DNA from 4 places in the Neobacillus sp. D3-1R genome. Region 4 is predicted to be linked to each of the others. Evidence: predicted binding sites of a transcription regulator. Region 4 holds the regulator's gene; each other region holds the start of a gene.
What was found. The regulator Rex, encoded in region 4, represses fermentation and respiration genes when NADH is low (regulators of the CRP and FNR family bind a similar motif). The targets are predictions, from matches to a motif close to TTGTGAAATATTTCACAA.
Positions count from the first base shown of each region.

Region 1: ACSBPO_RS06745 (hemerythrin domain-containing protein) is a predicted target of Rex. The motif match lies at 1,772-1,789, and genes of this name have one in related genera.
Region 2: ACSBPO_RS02610 (DoxX family membrane protein) is a predicted target of Rex. The motif match lies at 953-970, and genes of this name have one in related genera.
Region 3: ACSBPO_RS12205 (cytochrome c oxidase subunit II) is a predicted target of Rex. The motif match lies at 1,366-1,383, and genes of this name have one in related genera.

Region 1 covers NZ_CP197471.1:1,327,663-1,331,719, forward strand. The annotation lists gene ACSBPO_RS06730 (FAD-dependent oxidoreductase) at 1-819, shown strand, start outside; gene ACSBPO_RS06735 (ferredoxin family protein) at 819-1,103, shown strand; gene ACSBPO_RS06740 (hypothetical protein) at 1,305-1,652, opposite strand; gene ACSBPO_RS06745 (hemerythrin domain-containing protein) at 1,850-2,374, shown strand; gene ACSBPO_RS06750 (MFS transporter) at 2,644-3,789, shown strand; gene ACSBPO_RS06755 (MarR family winged helix-turn-helix transcriptional regulator) at 4,012-4,057, shown strand, end outside.
Region 2 covers NZ_CP197471.1:520,889-524,945, reverse strand. The annotation lists gene ACSBPO_RS02620 (tetratricopeptide repeat protein) at 1-162, opposite strand, end outside; gene ACSBPO_RS02615 (VanZ family protein) at 240-827, shown strand; gene ACSBPO_RS02610 (DoxX family membrane protein) at 1,055-1,564, shown strand; gene ACSBPO_RS02605 (histidine kinase dimerization/phospho-acceptor domain-containing protein) at 1,602-3,797, opposite strand; gene ACSBPO_RS02600 (response regulator transcription factor) at 3,775-4,057, opposite strand, start outside.
Region 3 covers NZ_CP197471.1:2,366,892-2,370,948, reverse strand. The annotation lists gene ACSBPO_RS12210 (cbb3-type cytochrome c oxidase subunit I) at 1-602, opposite strand, end outside; gene ACSBPO_RS12205 (cytochrome c oxidase subunit II) at 604-1,140, opposite strand; gene paaA (1,2-phenylacetyl-CoA epoxidase subunit PaaA) at 1,587-2,480, shown strand; gene paaB (1,2-phenylacetyl-CoA epoxidase subunit PaaB) at 2,499-2,858, shown strand; gene paaC (1,2-phenylacetyl-CoA epoxidase subunit PaaC) at 2,842-3,654, shown strand; gene paaD (1,2-phenylacetyl-CoA epoxidase subunit PaaD) at 3,648-4,057, shown strand, end outside.
Region 4 covers NZ_CP197471.1:45,614-49,670, reverse strand. The annotation lists gene groL (chaperonin GroEL) at 1-1,353, opposite strand, end outside; gene groES (co-chaperone GroES) at 1,408-1,692, opposite strand; gene ACSBPO_RS00300 (CPBP family intramembrane glutamic endopeptidase) at 2,004-2,738, shown strand; gene ACSBPO_RS00295 (YdiK family protein) at 2,757-2,960, shown strand; gene ACSBPO_RS00290 (redox-sensing transcriptional repressor Rex) at 2,983-3,633, opposite strand; gene moaC (cyclic pyranopterin monophosphate synthase MoaC) at 3,671-4,057, opposite strand, start outside.

The DNA.
Region 1 (4,057 bases), 1.3 Mb from region 4:
GCAGATGGTGTTAACTCGTTATTAGGAAAACAACTAGGTTTCCATAAGGAGTTCCGTCCAGATGAAGTAGCATTAACAGTAATGGAGGTTATTAATCTCCCTAAGGATAAAATTAATGAACGATTTAATCTTTCCGATAATCAAGGCTGTACGATTGAAATTTTTGGTGATTCCACAAAGGGGAATTTAGGAACAGCTTTCCTTTACACGAATAAAGATAGCTTAAATATTGGGGTTGGAACAACTCTTTCAAGTATGATCAAGGCCAAATTAAAGCCATATGATTTATTAGATCATTTAAAAAACCATCCGATGGTAAAACCTTTACTTGAAGGTGGAGAATCTGCAGAATATTTAGCTCATCTAATCCCAGAAGGAGGATATCGTTCCGTACCAAAAGTAGCTGGAAACGGTGTCGTGTTAGTTGGGGATGCTGCTCAGCTTGTTAATGCGATTCACCGAGAGGGTTCAAACATGGCGATGTCTTCTGGGAAAATGGCTGCAGAAGCAATTATTGAAGCAAAACACCGCAATGATTTTAGTGAATCCAGTTTAAATGTTTATCGAGAAAAGTTATATGATAGCTTTATTATAAAGGATCTTGAAAAGTATAAGGATGCGGCTCATACGTTTGAAAAGTATCCTCAATATTTTAAAGAATATGTTCCAATGATGAATAAGGCTATGAGTAAGTTCTTTACCGTTGATGGTACCCCAAAACGTGATAAGCAAAAAGAAATAATGCGCAGTATCACAAAAGAAAGAGGTACTATTAATGTTATTAAAGATATGTATCGCGCATGGAAGGCGGTGAAATAATGTCTACAAAAACACTAGAAGAAAAACAGTATTTGATTCGTTTTAAGTGTGATACCAAGTCACATTTAACTGTCTTAGATCATGATGTTTGTATGACACAATGTCCCGATAAACTTTGCACGGTATTTTGCCCAGCTGAGGTTTATAAATGGGAAGGCTCCAGAATGCAAGTAGGTTATGAAGGCTGCCACGAATGTGGAAGCTGCCGTATCGGCTGTCCTTATCAAAATATCAAATGGGAATATCCAAAGGGTGGGCATGGAATCGTCTTTAGGTTAGCTTAATTTATCCCCCTATTATCAAATAAAGTTGCTGATGTATCCGCGTCAGTAGCTTTTTTTTTTGACTTAAAGCCTGTCCAAAAAATTGCTATTCGTTTTATAAGGAGGATTATTATTGAATTCGGTGTTAACTGCATATGTATATTTTTTCACATAAGGGAATAAAAAGAGTGAAGCTAAAAGAGGAATTCGTAGCGGAAGGGTCTAACTAATTCTTTCTATATATTTAGATGAGATAATAGAATCATCTCTGCCATATGTTTCAAGTTCATTTGACATTTCAAGTGCTTCGTCGATACTATTAACAAATTTAGAAATTAATAATGGGTTACTCCAAGTATATGAACCCTCCAAATCCGTTGGAAAAAGGTAAACCTGCCAGTGATAAGTTTCTTCTGATTCAGGTTTTACTTTTGCTTGTAAGGCAACTAACCAATGTGTAGCTTGAAAAGACTTAGTATACGACGGTATTAATTCTAGTGCAGCTTGATCATTTACTCCAATCGGTATTAAAGATTTTGGATAAAAATCCCGATAATCAGGTTGGTTCATTTTAAAACCTCCTATAAATATAGTACCCTCTAAGCTTATTATATGCGAGCCTTTAATGATTTTTATCTTATATTTGTTAAAATTTTTTGACTATTTTGTCATCAGGGAATCATCTTCTATTGTGACGTGAATCACAACATCTAACCTTTTATCTGTTTATACTTAAAATGTAATAATGCAGAAGGGAGTTATGTGTTATGGAAGGTTGTATGAGTTCATTTGGGGGCATGAGCCAGGGCTCTCTTTGTGAAGGATTGGCTCAGCTGAAAAGCGAGCATACTCCATTATTAAGTAAGTTAGAAGGACTTTTTGAGCTGACGCAAAAGATAGAACTTGAAGATCATATAGACGTAACATTTCAGCAATTAATTAATGATGTTAAGGTTTTTATTACTGAATTGGATCCACATTCTCAAAGAGAAGAAGGGGTACTTTTTGAAATGATGGAAAAATACATTGGCCGAAACGGTGGACCAATCGCGGTTATGGAATATGAGCATGATCAAGCCAAAAACTATATAGGAACATTTTTAGAAAAAACGAGTCTAAGTTCAACTTTTTCTATAGATGACCAGAAAATATTTGCTGACTTAATTAAAAATGCTTATTTTACACTTACACAGCATTTTGCAAAAGAAGAAAATGTACTTTTCCCTATGGCAGAGAGAATGCTCTCAGATGAAGAAAAGGAAGAACTCCTTATAAAAATAAGAGAAATTTAATCTAATATATAAAAGGGTATATCAAAGGCTTTTTTTGGTATACTCTTTTTTTTTACAAAACAATAAAATTATCGTGTTCTTTGCTTGGAATCTTAATATAATTTAGATAATTACTTTTAGAAAAGTAAAATTAGGCAACGATACAACCCACGTAATTAAAAAATGAAGAAAAGTTAAAGGAGGAAAGCAGATGGTGAATGAAATCATCCAACAGCGCCCCTAACAGGGGCGTTGTATCTGAGCCGCCAAAAGCGGAGGTTAAGAAATAAATGAAAAAATATGTATTTGTAGTTGGTTTTTCAGAATTTGCTTCAAGAATGAACTTTATGGCTTTATCGGTACTATTATTATCATTTCAAAATGCGGAATGGTATTTGATGGCTTTTTTCCTCGTTAGACAAATTGGAGGAATCATAACCAGCTTTATAGCAGGTAGTTTTATAGACAGAGTGGACAGAAGAAAACTAATGATTTTGACCGACGGAATCAATGTTTTATCCGTCCTACTTCCTATTTTTTATTATCATCCAATTTCAATTTGTATGGCTGCGTTTATTCTTGGATGTACAAATCAACTTTTTTATATTAGTTACTCAGCTTCTATTCCTGATATGTTTGGACATTTAGAAGCACCAAAAATAAATGCTTTAATTGTTAGAGTTGGATCTATTGTAAGTATTTGTGGATTTATAATAGGTGGTTGGACTACTGAGTTTTTTGGACACAAGCCTGTCATCTTATTCGATAGCTTAACATTTTTGATAGCAGCTATTTATTTGGTATCCTTACGGTGGGATTCAGTTCCAAAAATTCAAGAACATTTTGGCGATCGAAAAAAGTTGTTTTCTGTCATGAAGAAAGGCCCCGTCGCTATAATTGTTGTTACTAGCTTATTTTATACATTTGCAGTTTCAGCAAATAATTATTCCTTACCCTTTTTAGCAAGCACATTCAAGCTAGAAGCCTTGACTAATGGATTGTTTTGGGCAACTGCTTCCGCAGGAATGTTGGTTGGAACAATATTGATCAATAAGAAGGATAGTTTCATTCGATATTGTCTATTTTTGTTCTTTTTTTCAGCAGCAATGATTCTCGTATTTAGAGAAACAAGTCAAGAGTGGATTCTGATATTTTTATTCGTATCTGGGGTCTTCGAAGGGCTATCTCAGGTTACGGTTAATACCATTTTACAAAAAACGTCTGTTCATGAACGGGGAAAAGCGTTTTCCTTACAAGGGCTATTTTCAAGAATAGGATTCTTTGTTGGATTCTTAATTTGTCCACTTATCGTTCAACATACATCCCTGGCTATTAATGTTAATTTACTAAATGGTGCCTTAATGGTTTGGATAAGTCTTATTCTAATTTATGTTTTTTTAGGAAATAGGCATAGAGAAATTAGAAGAATGAATTAAAACTGGGTAACAAGTGTTTATTTTTTATTCAAAGGTATTCTTAAAAGTGCTACTTTTAATGAATGCCTTTTTTCTATGTTTTCTTTTAAGAGGAACATGCTATTTTGAACCTTACAGTAGTATCAAAAATTGACAAGGCATTTTTTATTCACTATAATAACTTTGAATTCAAGATAAATGGAATCATAGTTATAAAATTGCTATTTAAAGGAATGAAACGAAATGACTAATGACTCTACTCAGTCTTTAAAGCTTTTTATTGTTCTAT
Region 2 (4,057 bases), 480 kb from region 4:
CGCAGCTGCTTCTTCCCCTAAAACATCACAACTCCATGCACATTGATAATTAACCATTGCGTTCTCAGGAAACTCATTTGCAAGTTCTCGAAAAATTTCGTTTGATTCCTTTAATTTGCCTTCTTTTCGCAAAACAAGAGCCCTATCCAGTCGATTTTCCATAAATTTTACTCCCCTTTTATGTTTTTTTCATGTCATAATGATTGGTAGCGTCATTTTTAAATTGAGGTGTCCTTTTTTTGAAAAAATCATACCTATTAGCAACGGTTCTATCCGTTCTATTATTTTCCTTATTTTCACATTATCTCTTCCAATTAACCTACTATCTGCACCCCATTGCTTTAGTGACTGTATTAGTTTGTTTATGGGGATTGCTTGCCTTTTTCATTCTCTTGATTCGCAGGGAACGGATTTTTGTGTTATATCATCGTTTTATCTGGTTTATTTCTATATATACCATTATGCTGTTAATTTTATTATTTTTCCGGCCAGGAGATCATGCATTTAACAATTATAACCTTGTACCTTTCTCAACCGTTCACTTTTTCTTATCTGGAAGAGTAAACCCATTTATCTCTTTTTATAATTTAGTGGCTAATGTGGTGTTGTTTATTCCATATGGCATTTATCTTTTGGCTCGAAAAAATCATACAAGCTTATTAGCGTATGTCTATTTACCTTTTATTACAATCTCCTTAATCGAAATGATGCAGTTGCTTACTCACCGAGGCAGTCTTGATATCGATGATCTCATTTTAAATATGCTTGGCGTCTTTTTAGGCTATCTTTGTTATCCCGTCTTTAAGCGTGTGATCAAACTTGTTTAGTAGCTTAGTTATCTGAGTCAGAAGGTGAAAATCCTTAAAAAATTCGCTCCCATGAATAACCTAACAAACATTTTGCCTTCCTTAAATTTCGCCGTTCAAAAGTTGTTCAAAATGATTTTACAAATATGTGAATGATTACACAAACTCAACTTTTTCAAAAGAAAGTTTGCTATATTTACAGTGTAATCATTAATTATTCATTTCTTAATAAAAGGGAGATGTTTCACATGTTAGTAAAATGGTTAAGAGAAAACACAATTGCCGCAGGTCTATTAACAGTCATTCGTTTATATTTAGGATATTCTTGGTTAACAGCAGGATTTCATAAGCTCACTGGAGGATTTGATGCCTCTGGATATTTAGCAAATGCAGTAGCAAACCCGGTAAAAGGTCCAGATGGCGGTCTAGTTTATGGCTGGTATGTAAGCTTCTTAAAAGGTTTTGCCCTTCCTAACGTAGATATTTTTAACACAATCGTTCCACTTGGCGAATTCTTAGTTGGTTTAGGATTAATCTTAGGATGCTTAACAACAGCAGCGATGTTCTTTGGTTTAGTGATGAACTTTTCTTTCTTCTTAGCTGGAACTGTATCTCATATCCCAACTGATTTATTCCTTGGAGCAATCATCTTATTCGCTGGTTTCAACGCTGGTCAATTCGGTTTAGACCGCTGGGTGATCCCTTACATTCGTAAAACTGTTTTCAAAAACATTAAAGCGGTTGAAAATAACGCATAATGAAAAAGGTGCCGGGCAACTGCCTGGCACCTTCTTTTTATAATATGACCGTCACTTTAAATAAATCCCCGTCCACATCAATTTCTAAGCTGCCCTCATGTAGATCAATAATGGATTTTGCGATAGCAAGCCCAAGTCCTGACCCTTCCGTATGACGAGAAGTGTCTCCTCTTTTAAATCGCTCCAACATCTCATCCGTATTTCCACCTAGCTCATATTTAGAAATATTTTTAAATGTAAGGCTTACTTTTTCTCCAACTGTCTCTACGTTTATATACACTCTTGTATGATTTAAGGAATATTTAAAGATATTCCCTATTAAGTTGTCGAATACACGCCATAGCTTTTGGCCATCTACCGTTACATAGACCGGTGATTCAGGCTTTGATACACGGAATTCTAATGTGGACTGTTCTATCGTTTCGTTATACTCCGCAAGTGCTTGCTCAACTAACTGGCAAACATCAATTTTCTCTTTCTTTAGTTCAATGTTTCCGCTGGTCATTTTGGAAACTTCAAATAAGTCATCGATTAAGACCTTTAAACGTTTCGATTTGCGGTCAATGATTTGAAGATACGACTCACGTTCTTCTACTTCCAGGTCTTTATTTTTCAAAAGTTCCGCATACGTAATAATTGATGTAAGCGGTGTACGTAAATCGTGGCTTACATTTGTGATTAGCTCCGCTTTTAAACGTTCACTTTTTGCCTGCTCATTCTGTGATAATTTTAAACGTTGCTTTACTTCATTTAAATTTCCTGCTAGTTTTACTAAAACAGATTTCCCCTTAACAGGTAAATCTTTTTCGAAATCACCTGTTTCTAATTGACTAGCAAATAGAAGAATACGATTAAAGTAACCTATCTCTTTGATCATCATCCATCCTAACGGAATCCCGACCACTATCATTCCAATAAAAAATAGAACGAAAAACTTATTATCCACTAGAGAAAGCAGCGCCGCTGCCCCAAACATAAACACGATGAAGAGGATAGCTACTACTTGGGCACCCACATGCCAATTCATAAAAGCTTCTTTAACATGTTGAAAAAGTCGCCCTGTTAAACTATTTTTCCAATCTGCTATTAACGTTTCTCGATTTTTCAAACTATCATAGAACTGTTTTCCTTGAAAAACCAAGAATCCGACTACCGGCGTGAGTATTATAAAGGAGAGGATTCGGTTGATTTCACTCCATACATCCATATAGATATTAGAGTACCCGTTATCGACAATAAAGATCATGGTAAAAATTACGGTGATGATCGTAATCAGCAATCTTATATCCAGTGGTACTTTCTGAAACACTGGTGCCCATTTCTCGTGAAAATCAACCAGTACTACCTTTTTATGTTTATATAAATAAACACAAGCTGCTAATGCAAGAATCGAAAAAATGCTGTTGATAAAATAAAGAATTTGGCGTTCTCGATATTGCTTTGCCTCTTTTAATATAAAATTGGTTTGTTGATTAGATGCAAGGACGGCAATTTGCCCTTCATAAACCTTTCCATCCTGAATCGAATCTGAAATAACGATATCATTTGCTTCATTAAAGATCGGTTGAGATTGCGATTGAATGGCCTCATGATTAGGCGAAGGATAATTTCGAAGGAAAATCGCATGGTCTTGTTTAGAAATTCCCTCTTCTGTTGGATCATCTAAATTCGTGAAAACCTTAGCTGTTTCACTATCTTTTAAATAATAGGAAAATGCCGACTGATATAGACGAAACTGGCCTTTATTACTCTCTCTATCGTGAAAGTAGTCTTCAATCGTTTTTTGTTTCTCTTTTAAGATTTTTTCTTTCACGTATTCATCGTCTTGTAGAATCTTCTTTAAATCTTCTATCTTTTTATCTCTTTCTTCTATTAATATCGATTCACTATCAAGAAGGTTTGCTCTTGCTTCTTGAATTCTATTATCATATTCAAGCTGAATATCGTTAATTTGCAGAGAGATATCTCCAAAACGTCCACGATATCGTTCCAGCTCTTCCTCAGAAACGGTCATGTTTTTGAGCATTTCTTGTTTCGTGACAACATTTAATTCGTAACTGTTTAAATAATCAATAAAACTAGATAACTGACTTTCAAATTCACCTGTTTTAAAATAACTGGTTTTAAAGTAGGTGCTTCCTTGAGCCAATATGGATAATACTCCGCTAGCTCCTAGGGTAAACAAAACGATTATAGATAAGAGAATTCCTCTATTTTTCCACTTTATATCCAACGCCCCATACCACCTTTAAATATCTTGGATTTTTTGGGTCAATCTCAATTTTTTCACGGATTTTGCGAATGTGTACAGCTACCGTATTTTCCGCATTATACCCTGGTTCCTTCCACACATTTTCATAGATTTGATCAATCGAAAACACCCGTCCGGCATTCACCATCAATAATTCTAAGATTTTATATTCAATTGGTGTTAATTTAACATGTTCTCCATAAAGCATAACTTGTTTAGCTGACTGGTTCAGAATTAAGCCA
Region 3 (4,057 bases), 2.3 Mb from region 4:
ATCGCGGTGGAGTTACAAATAACAACCATTGTACTTGCCACAATTGCGGATGGTGGACCATAGCCCGTTTTTTTTCCTAAAATATAATCCCAACCTAAAGCTTTGTGAAGCCCACCGTAAATACGAGTAATATGATAGGCAACGTATCCATATATGATTAAAAATCCTGATCCTAAAAGGAGTAAACCAAATAAGAAAAATAAGGCACCTATAGAACCATTAAATTCAGCTGATTTTGATGGCAGCGGATATAAAAATGTCCATCCATCTGAAAAGTTAAAAGCAAATATCCCGAGTAATATTAAAGCGACACCTAATAGAAACATAATAAAATTTAGAATAAGTACCTTTGGATTAAGCGGTAAGTATTTGGATAGAAAATACCACATGATTGATAAACCACCAAGTGCTGCAATCCCTACCATACCAGTTCCGTGTGCTGTCATGATTTTATAAAATAATTCTGGAGAAAGTTCAAGCATTTCTCCTTGATTAAGTAACATCAAAACCCCGAATACCATCATAAGTAATATGACTATGGCTGTCGTAATAAGATGGAACATAATTCCTCTTTTAGCTAAGGGTTTAATTGTGTATTCCATTTTAGTTTGCCCCCTTATCTTTTACCGTAATTTCTTTGACCATAACATGATGACCAACGCTGCAGTATTCCAGGCAAAGAATTTTATATTTTCCTGGTTTATCAAAAGTATGGTAGACAGAATTCGTATACTCTGGCATGGCTTGAGTTTGAGCAATTAGTTTCATGTTTTGATCATATAAACCAAAACCATGAGTGACATCTTTACTTGTTACTCGGAATTCAATAGGTTCCCCAACCACAAATTCCTCGTTACTAAGTTCCCATCCAAATTGAAATCCTTTTACCTCAATAACTTTTAATTCATTTGCTGAAACACCATGTTGGTGGTGATAAGGAAGCTTTGTTAATGTCATTCCGGAAACCACGGCCATTACGGCAAGAACTCCAATGAAATAGTACTTTCTAATTTTGTAGCCTTTTTTTTGGATTGGACCGTATTCCTTTAATCTGCCTGACTCTCCGTATACAAAAGCGAATGCTAGTGCAATAAGGAAAACCAGAAACAATGTCACAGTCCAAGCGATTTGTTGATACATTTCTTCCCCTCCAGTTTCTATTTATCTCCCATGAAATTTCTCAAGTGGCTCCCCAACCATTTGAAAATTTCGTTCTCATTTTACGTCAAGTCATTAGAAAATACTGTGATATATATCAAACTTAAGGTAATAACCGTAATAAATGTAAAAAACCAACATTTCATCGCTTTAAAGCACCGGGGGTCTGACCCCCGGTGCTTTAAAGCGATGAAATCATGCGAGGAAATGTGTTAATTTTCAGATAAATATATTGACTTTTCACTATTTACACGGTATCTTTGTTCTAAAACATATAACACATAAATAGTATTACGATAAATAAACGTTATATAAATGTTTTATAATCTTAATACTGTTTATCAGACATATGCTGGAGGTGGAAAGTTTTGAGTGATAGAGTTTCATCCCAACAACAATTAAGAGAAGAAGAAAATTACCAACTTTTTATGGAACGGATTCAAAAGGGAGAAAAAATTGAGGCGGATGATTGGATGCCTGATGAGTACCGCAAAACCTTGATCAAGTTAATTTCCATGCATGGGATTAGCGAAATTATGGGAGCGCTCCCTGAAAAAGAATGGGTTCCGAAGGCGCCATCATTAAGAAGAAAATTAGGGATAATGGCGAAGGTCCAGGACGAAATGGGTCATGGTCAATTGTTATTAAGGGTAGCGGAAGATTTAATGAAACCTTATGGCAAAAACCGTGAAAACATTATGGAAGATTTATTTTCAGGAGATTTAAAGTTTCATAACGTTTTTCATATGGAAGCTCCAACCTGGGCTGATGCTGGATTAATTGGTTGGTTAGTGGATGGTGCGGCCATCATCACGCAAACTAATATGCTTGATGCCTCCTACGGCCCATATGCAAGAGCATTGAAGCGTATCTGCGCTGAAGAAGTCTTTCATGCACAGCACGGAGAATCCATTATCATGGCATTAGCCGAGGGAACACCGGAACAAAAAGCGATGATTCAGGACTCTATTAATAGATGGTGGGATTCGTTATTAATGTTTTTCGGACCTGGAGATGCTTCGACAACGGGAACAACAAAACAAGACATTACCATAAAATATGGCATTCGTACTAAAACCAATGAAGAATTGCGTCAGGATTTCTTTAGCAAATACATTCCGAGAATGCTTTCTCTAGGGCTAAAGCTTCCTGATGATACGATGCATTTTGATGCGACCCAGCAAAAGTGGATTTATAAGCAACCCGATTGGAGTCAATTTAAGGAGATTATTAAAAATAACGGACCAAAATCAAAAGAACGTTTACGTCTTCGTAAAATCTCCTATGAGACAAATGAATGGGTCCGCGCTGCACTTGGTTAATAAAAAGGGGGAAGGTCGATGGGAAGCGAAGGCTTCTTTCAAGAGTTTGAAGTATTTAGTAAAAGAACGGATATCTCTCCGATGCAATATCAATTTTCTTTATTAGCTCCTAACGAAGAAATGGCACTAGTAATGGCTCAAGAAAATTTTATGAGAAGAGAGCCTGTAGCGGATATTTGGGTTGTAAAGAGAGAGCATATCCGAAAAATGAATCGCGAAGAAAAGGATTCATTATATCGACTTGACAACAAGGATTACCGGAATACAAAAGGATATGGGTATTTAAAAAAGAAATGGCGTCAATATGAACAAGGAATGTTAGATGAAAAAGAAATTATGTCATGGGGAGGGAAACGTCAATATGACCAACACGAATAATATTGATGCGAAAATTACTGACAACAAAGCCCTCCTAGACTTGCTTTTTCAAATGGCTGATGATGATTTTATCATTTCCTACCGTGGATCTGAATGGTTAGGGTTAGCTCCTCATATCGAAGAGGATGTTGCATTTTCTTCGATTAGTCAGGATACAATGGGGCATGCAGCTATGTTCTATCAATTATTAGAAGGTTTAGGTGCTGGTGATGCAAATGACTTAGCGCATAGCAGAGCGTCTAGCGACCGTAAAAATGCTATTTTACTAGAAAAAGTAAATGGGCCAGGACATTATCTTGTAGAACCACGGTATGATTGGGCTTTTGCTGTTGTCCGTAATTATTTTTATGTACTGGCTAAAAAAGTAAAAATTGAATCCTTGAAAAATAGTAGTTATCTACCTTTAGCAGAAGCGGCTATCAAAATTAATCTAGAACTCTATTATCACCATCTTCATTGGAAAACTTGGTTCAGCCAGTTAATAAAAGCGGGCGGGGAAGCGAGAACGAGAATGGAAGCAGCTATCAGTATTGTTGCGGAAGATATGGATGGCGTTTTTCACCTAGGCTCTTATGAAAAGGAAATGGTCGGATCAGGCCTTATCCTAAGCTCAAAAGAATTAAAAAACCAATGGTTCCAAATGATACAGCCGGTAATTGAAGATTTACAGCTTTCACTTCCACCTTTTGCGATGAAAACTGGTAATGGACGATTAGGCGAGCATACTAAGGATTTAGATGATGCACTATCTACACTTAATGAAGTATATCAAATGGATCCGACTGCTGCATGGTAATGAAAGCAGGTGACGGAATGCTGCCGCAAAAAGAAATTCTTGAATCAGCTATTTTGAAAGCGCTTCAAACAGTGAAGGATCCTGAAATTTCAACCGTATCCATTGTCGAATTAGGGATGCTGGAAAAAATCACAAATAGTCCTGAGAAGGTAACGATCTTTTTGTTACCTACTTTTCTTGGCTGCCCTGCATTAGAAATCATAAAAAATAATGTTAAAAGTGCAGTAAGTCAAGTTGCTGAAACGATTGCCATAGAAGTGGAATTTTTATTAAGTCCGCCTTGGACCTCTGACAGAATAACGGAAGAAGGACGGAGGCAATTACTTGAATTTGGAATTGCCCCTCCGCCCCAATTCTTTTCCGAAACAGGAGAGTGGAAGGTTGATTGCCCCTATTGCGGCTC
Region 4 (4,057 bases):
AATTGTGCGAACTGGTTCTTCCATTGCACGAAGTACGATATTGATACCTGTAGCTACGTCGCCTTCAGCTTGTAATTGAGCAACTTTGCTGTATACGTTTAGAAGAGCAACCCCACCACCAGATACGATACCTTCTTCAACTGCAGCACGAGTTGAGTTTAGAGCATCTTCAATGCGAAGTTTGCGTTCTTTTAATTCTGTTTCAGTAGCAGCTCCAACTTTGATTACCGCTACTCCACCTGCTAATTTAGCAAGGCGTTCTTGTAATTTTTCACGGTCAAATTCAGAAGTTGTTTCTTCTAATTGAACACGGATTTGGTTTACACGAGCAGAGATAGCTGCCGGCTCACCAGCACCTTCAACAATTGTTGTGTTTTCTTTCGTTACAACCACTTTAGAAGCGCGTCCTAAAGAAGCGATTGTTGCAGACTTAAGGTCACGGCCTAACTCTTCAGTGATCACTTCACCGCCAGTTAATGCAGCGATATCTTCAAGCATTGCTTTACGACGGTCACCAAAGCCAGGAGCTTTAACAGCTACAGCATTGAATGTTCCACGAAGCTTGTTTACTACTAAAGTAGCAAGTGCTTCACCTTCTACGTCTTCAGCAACTAGTAATAATGGTTTACCTTGTTGTACTACTTGCTCAAGAACTGGCAGGATTTCTTGAATGCTAGAAATCTTCTTATCTGTAATTAAGATATATGGATTGTCTAAAACAGCTTCCATTTTATCAGAATCAGTTACCATGTATGGAGAAGCGTATCCACGATCAAATTGCATACCTTCTACTACATCTAATTCAGTTGTGAAGCCTTTAGACTCTTCGATTGTGATAACACCGTCGTTACCAACGCGTTCCATTGCTTCTGCGATTAATTGACCTACTTCTTCATCAGCAGAAGAGATAGCTGCAACTTGAGCGATAGAAGCTTTGTTCTCAATTGGTTTAGAAATTTCTTTTAATTCATTAACAGCTGCCTCAACTGCTTTTTCGATACCTTTACGGATACCCATTGGGTTCGCACCAGCAGTAACGTTTTTCAAACCTTCACGAATCATCGCTTGAGCTAAAACAGTTGCTGTTGTAGTTCCGTCCCCAGCAACATCATTTGTTTTGCTTGCAACTTCAGCAACAAGCTTAGCACCCATGTTTTCGAATGCATCTTCTAATTCGATTTCTTTAGCGATTGTTACACCATCATTAGTGATAAGTGGAGAACCGAATTTCTTTTCAAGAACAACGTTACGACCTTTTGGTCCTAAAGTAACTTTTACTGTATCTGCAAGAGCGTCAACCCCGCGTAACATCGCGCGACGTGCTTCTTCACTAAATTTAATTTCTTTTGCCATTAGTAAAACCTCCCTGATTTTTTAATGTCTATTATGAAATCTCAGTGGTATTTATTAACCTACAATAGCAAGAATATCGTTTTCACGGATAATCAAGTATTCAGTACCTTGATACTTAACTTCTGTACCAGCATATTTTGAGAAGATAATGCGGTCTCCAACTGAAACCTCTAACGCAACACGCTCACCATTCTCAAGAACTCGGCCAGTACCTACAGCAACAACCTTTGCTTCCTGAGGCTTCTCTTTCGCAGAATCCGGTAAAAGAATACCGCTTGCAGTTTTTTCTTCTGCCTCAACAAGCTCAATGACAATGCGATCTCCTAGTGGCTTTAACATTAAAAATAACCTCCTCAATAAATTATGTAATTTTTAATTTATTAGCACTCTCTAGTCATGAGTGCTAACACATTTTATATATTAATGAATCTTCATTTGTTTTGCAAGTATCATGCATAAAATTTTCAAAAGAAAATCTCGACGAAATTAGACAAGGTTTCTATGCCTATTCTAGACACAACTATATAAGTATAAGCCTGTGTCTTTTCTTTTATTCTTGATTATGATGAAATGAAGTAGTTCTAATTGATACAAACGGTCTTTTATGCGTAAAATGTAATTGTAGAGTAGAAGTAAAGGAGATCAAACCGTTGAAAAAAGAATATTGGATTATCATCATTGTCTACATCGGCATGCAATTTTCCAGTGTTTTAGGGATTCCGCTCCTCACACTAACAGGAAAATTTTTAGGAAATACCCCTGCCAACTGGAAAATGGTTTATGTATCTTATTGGCTCCTCATTAGTTTTTCTATCACGACACTGATTGTACTTTTTATTTTAAGAAAAGAAATGAAATCCGATCAATTAGATAGAAGCCATACGATGTCATTTCAAAGGTCCTTGCTTTGGGCTTTCATCGGTATTTTCTTAGCCCTAATTTCACAATCGCTTGCTGCAAATATTGAAAATATGCTTGGAATTAAAATGGGTTCGGAAAACACGAAACAAATTATTAAGATTATTGAAACGTTCCCTCTTGTGATTATTGTTAGTTCCGTATTAGGACCTATTTTAGAGGAAATCGTCTTTCGAAAAATCATCTTTGGTTCACTTTACAAACGTTTTAATTTTTTCCTATCTGCCCTTATCAGCTCGGTTATCTTTGCATTAGCCCACACAGAGCCTGAACATACACTGCTTTACTCGGCTATGGGCTTTACCTTTGCCTTCCTATATGTAAAGACGAAACGAATCTGGGTTCCCATGTTTGCCCATGTAGCCATGAATACATTTGTTGTGTTAATTCAATCTGTTTTCAAAGAAGATATCGAAAAAATGATACAAGAAGCGGAAAAAGTTCAAAGCTTTATTTCATTTTTTTAAAATGATTTGGAGGATTTTATGAGATATTCACCTTTTGGCTCCGGCATCCTATATATTTTGCTAGGTAGTTTATTTACGTATTTTGCTATTCAAAATGTCCAAGAGGATGGCTGGGGCTTTTTCTCTTATCTATTAGTCATTCTTGCTACATTTGACGTAGGATCAGGGATAAAAATGATCGCCATCCATTACAAACTCAAAAAAACATTCAAAAAAAAATGAGTCCGCCTAATGGACTCATTTTTTATTCCTCTTCATCTGTCGAGTAATGTTTTAAGAAATAGATTAACGATTGTAGTTCGACTGCTAAATCAATATGGTGTACCCGAATAGAATTCGGTACATCTAATCGTGCTGGTGTAAAATTTAATATTCCTTTTACATTTGCGTTAACGAGTTTATCGGTAATACTTTGGGCAACAGGAGCTGGGACCGTAAGAATGGCTACTTGAATGTCTGACTTTACGATGATTTCCTCAAGTTCATCCATATGATATACCTTGACATCTCCGATGGTTGTCCCCACTTTTCCTTTATCTACATCAAACGCAAGTTCAATTTTAGTATTATTATTTTTTAAAAAATTGTAGTTTAAAAAAGCTGTTCCCAGGTTTCCAACACCTATGAGAGCCACTTTGGTTAATTCATCTTGGTCCAAGGTTTTTGAGAAAAAAGATAATAAGTAATTAACATTATATCCATAGCCCTTTTTCCCCAAGGCACCAAAGTACGAAAAGTCTCTTCGAATCGTTGCGGAATCAACTTTTACCGCCTCACTAAGTTCAGCTGAAGAAACACGCTGCTTTCCAGATGAATGTAAATTTTTTAAAAATCGATAATATAACGGCAATCTCTTTGCCGTCGCTTGTGGTATCTTCATCGTTTCATTATTCATTTACCATCCCATCCCCTACCTTGACTATTTATAACGTTTATTTAACTGGTTCAATCCTCTTAAAGTCACCATTTTTGCCGCCTGTTTTTTCGACAAGGAAGGTTGGTCCAATGACCATCCCTTTATCCACCGCTTTGCACATATCATAAACGGTTAAGGCACAAACGGATGCAGCTGTGAGCGCTTCCATCTCCACTCCCGTATTTCCTTTGGTTTTAACAGTAGCATAAATATGTAATATATAATCATCTTCCACGGCTTCCCAAGAAAAAGTTAAATCAATTCCTGTCAGCGGTATCGGATGACACATCGGAATAATGTCCCATGTCTTTTTGCAAGCCATGACGGCTGCTACTTGTGCGACAGCTAAGACGTCTCCCTTTTTCATGGTCTGATTGGTAATTCTTTCATAAATCTCTTTATT